2 linked regions of the Archangium primigenium genome follow. The protein of the gene in region 1 interacts with the protein of each later gene in a pairwise test. Links are inferred from orthologs where the notes say so. Each region holds a gene or a part of one and is shown on either strand. Other genes may lie near its edges.

Evidence for each region.
Region 2: the proteins of rho (region 1) and yhbY interact in binary tests that used the Escherichia coli proteins (3 or more experiments, as listed by UniProt). The link is inferred for Archangium primigenium from one-to-one orthologs.

The regions. Positions count from the first base shown.
Region 1 is NZ_JADWYI010000001.1:2,813,752-2,816,974, reverse strand. What follows is about bases 272-3,184. They hold rho (transcription termination factor Rho), read right to left. Parts: upstream 2,586-3,184; coding sequence 957-2,585; downstream 272-956. Other genes in these bases: ligA (NAD-dependent DNA ligase LigA), read left to right, coding at 2,884-3,184; I3V78_RS12015 (hypothetical protein), read right to left, coding at 615-929; I3V78_RS12020 (AI-2E family transporter), read left to right, coding at 272-602. Outside these bases: more of I3V78_RS12020, read left to right, coding at 1-271; more of ligA, read left to right, coding at 3,185-3,223. UniProt on the Escherichia coli protein: Facilitates transcription termination by a mechanism that involves Rho binding to the nascent RNA, activation of Rho's RNA-dependent ATPase activity, and release of the mRNA from the DNA template.
Region 2 is NZ_JADWYI010000001.1:8,770,667-8,773,793, forward strand. The notes cover bases 227-3,043. They hold yhbY (ribosome assembly RNA-binding protein YhbY), read left to right. Parts: upstream 227-1,398; coding sequence 1,399-1,689; downstream 1,690-3,043. Other genes in these bases: I3V78_RS35985 (J domain-containing protein), read left to right, coding at 227-1,345; I3V78_RS35995 (hypothetical protein), read right to left, coding at 1,686-2,993. Also shown: more of I3V78_RS35985, read left to right, coding at 1-226.

The sequences.
Region 1 (3,223 bases):
TCATGATGTTCTTCATCCTCATGGTGGCCGCGTTCCTGTCCATCGACGCGCACGCCATCGTGGCCTACGTGACGAGCCTGCTGCCGGCCGAGTACGGCACGGATTCCCAGCGGCTGCTCGAGCGCATCGATCGCTCGCTGTCCGGCGTGGTGCGCGGCCAGGTCACCATCTGCCTCGTCAACGGGGCGCTCACCTTCATCGGGCTCTTGTTGTTCGGGGTGAAGTTCGCCTTCCTGCTGGCCAGCGTGGCCACGGTGTTCAGCCTCATCCCCATCTTCGGCACCATCCTGAGCTCGGTGCCCATCGTGCTCATCGCGCTGGCGGACGGCTTCCAGAAGGGCGTCATCATCCTCGTGTGGATCATCGGCATCCACGCGCTGGAGGCCTACTTCCTCAACCCGAAGATCATGGGCTCGGCGGCGCGCATCCACCCGGTCATCGTGGCCTTCAGCCTCATTGGCGGCGAGAAGATGTTCGGCCTGGTGGGCGCGCTCTTCGCGGTGCCCGTGGCCTCCATCCTCGTGGCGTGCTTCGACTACGCGCGCCTCAAGGCCCAGCCCACCCAGCCCTCGGCCATCGAGTTGTCGGGCGCGATCGACTGAGCCCGGGGCCGCTCAGCCCTGGCAGGCCGCCGCGCAGCGCGAGTCGCGGCAGATGACGGTGCAGCGGCCACACTCCAGGCCGTCCTCGGGACAGTCTCCGCCGCAGCGCACCCCGGAGCAGTTGGGCCCGTCCTGCACGTGCGTGGGCCGGGTGCCCAGGCCGCAGCACGCGTTGCCCGTGCAGTCCGCGTCCGAGTAGCAGACGCGGTCGGACTCGGACACGGGGATGTTGCCGAAGTCCAGGTCCACCGGCTCACAGCCCGCCAGCAAAACGAACGCCGCCCCCAGGGCGAGGGCGGCGAGAGAAGAACAACGGATGCGCGACATGAAGGCCTCCTCCAGGAGGCCCCGAGTCTAGCGGTTCATCGAGCCGAGGAACTCGGCGTTCGCCGCGGTGGGACGCATGTGTTTGAGCACGAACTCCATCGCGTCGATGGGCGTGAAGGGGTGGAGCACCTGGCGCAGGGCGGTGATGCGCACCAGGTCCGCCTGGGTGAGCAGCAGCTCCTCCTTGCGCGTGCCGGACTTGTTGATGTCCAGCGTGGGGAAGATGCGCTTCTCCATCAGCTTGCGGTCCAGGACGATTTCCGAGTTACCCGTGCCCTTGAACTCCTCGAAGATGACCTCGTCCATGCGGCTGCCGGTGTCGATGAGCGCCGTGCCGATGATGGTGAGGCTGCCGCCCTCCTCGATGTTGCGCGCGGCGCCGAAGAAGCGCTTGGGCTTGTGCAGGGCGTTGGCGTCCACGCCGCCCGAGAGGATCTTCCCCGAGGCGGGCACCACCGTGTTGTAGGCGCGCGCCAGACGGGTGATGGAGTCGAGCAGGATGCACACGTCATACTTCTGCTCGACCAGGCGCTTGGCCTTGTCGATGACCATCTCGGCCACCTGCACGTGGCGCGTGGCGGGCTCGTCGAAGGTGGAGCTGACCACCTCGCCGCGCACGTTGCGCGCCATGTCGGTGACTTCCTCGGGGCGCTCGTCCACGAGCAGCACGATGAGGTAGACGTCCGGGTGGTTCTTGGAGATGGCGTGCGCGATGTTCTGCAGGAGCACCGTCTTGCCCGCCTTGGGCGGCGCCACGATGAGGCAGCGCTGGCCCAGGCCGATGGGGCAGAACATGTCGATGATGCGCGTGGTCATCTCCGCCCCGTCGTGCTCGAGCTTGAGCTTGCGCGTGGGGTAGAGCGGCGTGAGGTTGTCGAAGAGGATGCGGTCGCGCGTCACCTCCGACAGGGGGTCGGCGAAGTTGACCTTGTCCACCTTCTGCAGCGCGAAGAAGCGCTCGCCCTCGCGCGGCTGGCGGATGGGGCCCGTCACCGTGTCGCCGGGCCGCAGGTTGAAGCGGCGCACCTGCGAGGGCGACACGTAGAGGTCGTCCGGGCTCGCCTGGTAGTCGCTGTCCGCGCTGCGCAGGAAGCCGAAGCCGTCGCTGAGCAGCTCCAGCACGCCCTCGGCGTGTACCTCGAACTTCTTGTCCGCGATGCCCGAGAGCAGCGCGAAGATGAGATCCTGCTTCTTGAGCCCCTGGTAGCCCTCGATGCCGAAGTCGTGGGCCATCTTCGCCAGGTCGGTGATCTTCATGCGCTTGAGGTCATTGAGCTTGATGACCTGCATGGGCGCCCCGTCGCGCGTCACCTCGGTGACCACGGGAGCGTCCGTCGCCTCGGGCGCCGGGGCCGGAGCCGAGGGCTCCTCCTCCCGCGGCTCCTCGGAGGCGCGCGCCTCCTGGTACTCGTCGTCCCGCACGGGCACCGGCTGGGACGGCATGGGCGTGAGCACCGGGCGCGGGGGCGCGGGGGCGGGGGCTGCCTCGACCGCGGGCTCCTCCTCGCGGCGGGCCGCCGTGCGGCGCGAGCGCGTGGGCTTCTCCGGCTCCTCGCGCTCCACCGTCTTGGCCCGTGTCGAGCGCCGCTTGGGCTTCTCCTCCTCGACAACCGGGGGAAGCAGAACTTTTTCCTTGGGTGAACGGGCTTTGGCCATGGTGCGGGGGTCACTGGCGGCGCGATGGGACGCGCCCGGGAATGTCGTGAACGATGTCCGGGGGAAACGCGGAACGCGAAACGCCCTCAGGGCGGCACCGGGATCCCTTCTTGCCGGGACCACGCGGGTGGAGGAACCTTGTGCTGGGAAGTGACGCCTGACGGGTAGGACAACCACCTCATGCGCGCCGCACGAGGTTATTGACCACCTCCGGAGCTGTCAAGGCATCCTCGCTTCCCACGCAGCCCAAGGCCGCACCGCCCCAGAATATTCCCGTCCAGCCGCCGAGCCTCCCGCCGTGACCGCCTCGAAAACCGCCGACGCCCTCCGCATCACGCAGCTCCGCAAGGAGCTCGCCCACCACAACCACCGCTACTACGTGCTCGACTCCCCGGAGGTGAGCGACGCGGAATACGACCGGCTGATGCGCGAGCTCCAGGAGCTGGAGGCGCGCCACCCGGAGCTCGTCACGGACGAGTCCCCCACCCGGCGCGTGGGCGGCGCGCCGGCGGAGAAGTTCGAGAAGGTGCGCCACCGCGAGCCCATGCTGTCGCTGGCCAACGTCTTCGACGACGAGGAGCTGAGCGACTTCGACGAGCGCATCCGCCGCCAGACGGGCCTCGCCAAGGTGGGCTATG
Region 2 (3,127 bases), 6.0 Mb from region 1 along the record:
GGCCGTGCTCAGCGACCTGGTGCGCCGCATTCCCAGCGCGGACCTGCGCCGTCTGCTCCAGCCCGTCATCGCCCTGCCGGTGATGAAGTCCAACGGGCACGTGGCCACCGGCGACCTGCGCCTCACCCCGCATGAGGTGCGCGTGCTCGCCCTCATCGACGGCGTGCGCTCCACGGCCCAGTTCCTCAACGACATTCCCCAGGACGCCGAGCACCTGCTGCGGCTCGTGTTCCTCCTCAAGGAGCTTGGGAGCGTGTCCTTCGCCGCCTCGCGTGCCCCCGCGCCCGAGGCCCCTCCGCCCGCCGCCAAACCCGCCGCACCGGCTCCGGCCGCCGCCCAGGCCCCCGCCGCCAAGCCCGCCGCGCCGGTCGCCAAGCCCGCCGCGCCCGCTCCCGCCGCCCAGGCCCCTGCCGCCAAACCCGCGGCTCCCGCCCCCGCCGCGCCGGTCGCCAAGCCCGCCGCTCCCGCTCCGGTCGCCAAGCCCGCCGCCCCCGCTCCGGTCGCCAAGCCCGCCGCCCCCGCTCCGGTCGCCAAGCCCGCCGCTCCGGTCGCCAAGCCCGCCGCTCCCGCGCCCGCTCCGATCGCCAAGCCCGCGGCCCCCGCCCCGGCCGCTCCCGCCCCGGCCGCTCCCGCCTCGGCCGCTCCAGCCGCCGCGACGGGCGCGGGCGAACTGCCCGCCCTGCGCGAGCTCGCCCAGAAGATGAAGGAGCAGAACCACTTCGAGCGCCTGGGCGTGGGCGCGGACACCAATGGCCCGGCGGTGAAGATCGCCTACTTCAAGCTGGCCAAGCAGTACCACCCGGACACGCTGCCGCCCGGCGCGCCGCCCGAGTTGGAGAAGCTCAAGGCGGACATCTTCGCCTACATCGGCGAGGCCCAGCGCGTGCTCTCCGACGAGAAGAGCCGCGTGGCCTACATCGACGAGCTCAAGCACGGCGGCAACAAGGAGGCCGAGGTGGACGTGGAGGGCATCCTCAAGAGCGAGGACCTCTTCCGCCGCGCGGGCGTCTACCTCAAGAACCGCAAGTTCGCCGACGCGGCGAAGCTGCTCGACGAGGCCATCCAGCTCAACCCCGAGGAGGCCGAGTTCTACGCCTGGCGCGGCTACGCCCGCTTCTTCACCTTCGAGGACAAGAAGCAGGGCTTCAACGAGGCCTTCCGCGACATCCAGGTGTGCCTCAAGAAGAACGACAGGGTGGCCGCCGGGCACTACTTCCTGGGAGTCATCGCCAAGCTGTGTGGGGACACGAGCGGCTCGCTCAAGCACTTCCAGAAGACCGTGGAACTGCAGCCCAACCACATCGACGCGCAGCGGGAGATCCGCATGGCGGCCCAAAAGAAGTAGGGTGCGACACCCGGGGGCGCCACCGCGCTCCCCTCATTCGAGGAGAAGCAATCTTGCCGTTGACCGGAAAGCAGCGCCGCGAGCTTCGCGCACTGGGACATCACCTGGAGCCCGTGGTCATCGTGGGCCAGTCGGGCGTGAGCGAGGGCATCATCGGCGCCGTCAACCAGGCGCTCCAGGACCACGAGCTCATCAAGGTGAAGCTCAACGAGGGCCCCGAGGAGCGCCACGACGCCGCCGAGAAGCTGGCCGAGGGCGCGGGCGCCCATCTGGTGCAGTTGTTGGGCCGCACCGTGCTCCTCTTCAAGAAGCGCGAAGAGGACTCGAAGTTCCCGAAGTTCTAGGGCGAGAAGCCCGCCGCGTGGGCGGCCTGTTCGGCGCCCACGCCCAGCCGCTCCAGGAGCCCCGGGCCGAAGTACTGCCGATGCGCCTCGCCCTCACGCGCCTCCACGCGCTCGGGCGTCTCCACGTAGCCGAGGTAGCCGTCCACGAGCCCCAGCACCGCGCTGGCCCCCGTGCGACGCGCCAGGGCCGCGCCCGCCTGCACGGTGGGCTCGCCGGGCACGAGCACCCAGCGCAAGGGCCCGAGCCGCAGCGCCCCCACCTCCCCGGTGCGCGCGGAGGAGGCACACAGGAAGTTGTCCCCCGCCGCCCGCGCGTAGCCGGGCACCAGCCGGGAGGCATCCGGCCGGGGCAGCGCCACGGACACCCGCGCGTAGCCCAGCACCGGCGCCTCGGTCACCACCGGCGCGGCCTTGTCCGCGAGCGCGTCCACCGCCTTCGCGTAGGCGACCGCCCGCTCCAGGCCCTCGGCCCCGTCCGACACCGCCGACGCGTTGCCCGAGGCCTCCTGCAACACCAGCGTCACGCCCCCCTCGGCCTCGCGGGCCTCGCTCAGGCGGCCGGGCCAGTCCGGGTCGAGCACGTCACGCCGCCGGGGGACGAGCGTGGGGTGCGCCGCGAAGAGCAGCAGTTCCGCCACGGGCCCCTCGGCGCTCCGCAGCGCCACGCGGGTGAGCGTGCCCGAGGGCGGCTCGCCTCCGGAGCGCGAACGGACGAGCCCCGGCTCCCGGGCCTCGCCCACCTCCAGGGTGACGTCGGTGAGCCGGGCGGCCGCCCGCGCCAGGGCCTCGCCCGCGCCCGTGGCCGCCGCCCGCAGGGCGTCCTCGCGAAAGCGCCCCGTGCCGGACAGCTGTGAGGCGGGACGGTGGTCATACCCGCCGAACGAGGAATGCGTATGGGTGGCCACCACCAGCACGGCGTTGAGCCCCAGGGGCGCGGCGCGCTCGCGCACCGCGGCCACCAGCGCGTCCGGCACGAGCATCAGCTCCAGGGACACCAGCCCCACCTTGAGGCCCCCCGACTCCAGCACCACCGCGCGCGCCTGGGGCGGCAGGCCGGCGCTCCGGGCCTCGGGCGGGGCGAACCCATAGCCCGCCACCACCACCGGATAGGGCGGCACCAGGGCCACCCGCGCCGCGCCGGCCTTCCACGGCCCCTCGGCCCGCGCCTGACCCAGCACCACGGGGGCGTCGTCCTTCCAGCGGCCACACCAGTTCCACGAGGCGAGCGCGTAGGCCGAGCCCACCGTCAGCACGAGCAGGGGAAGCAACGAGCGCCACCGGTGGCGACGGGAGATGGACGACATGACAAGCCCCAAGTCTCGGCGGGAACCCGGAAATTCCCGGTCCGGAAGGGGCCCGCCCGCCCGCCTCCGACTCCTCCCCACAGGAATACCCCGGAACGGAACAACCGTTCTGGAGTTCCGTTCAACACCCGAAG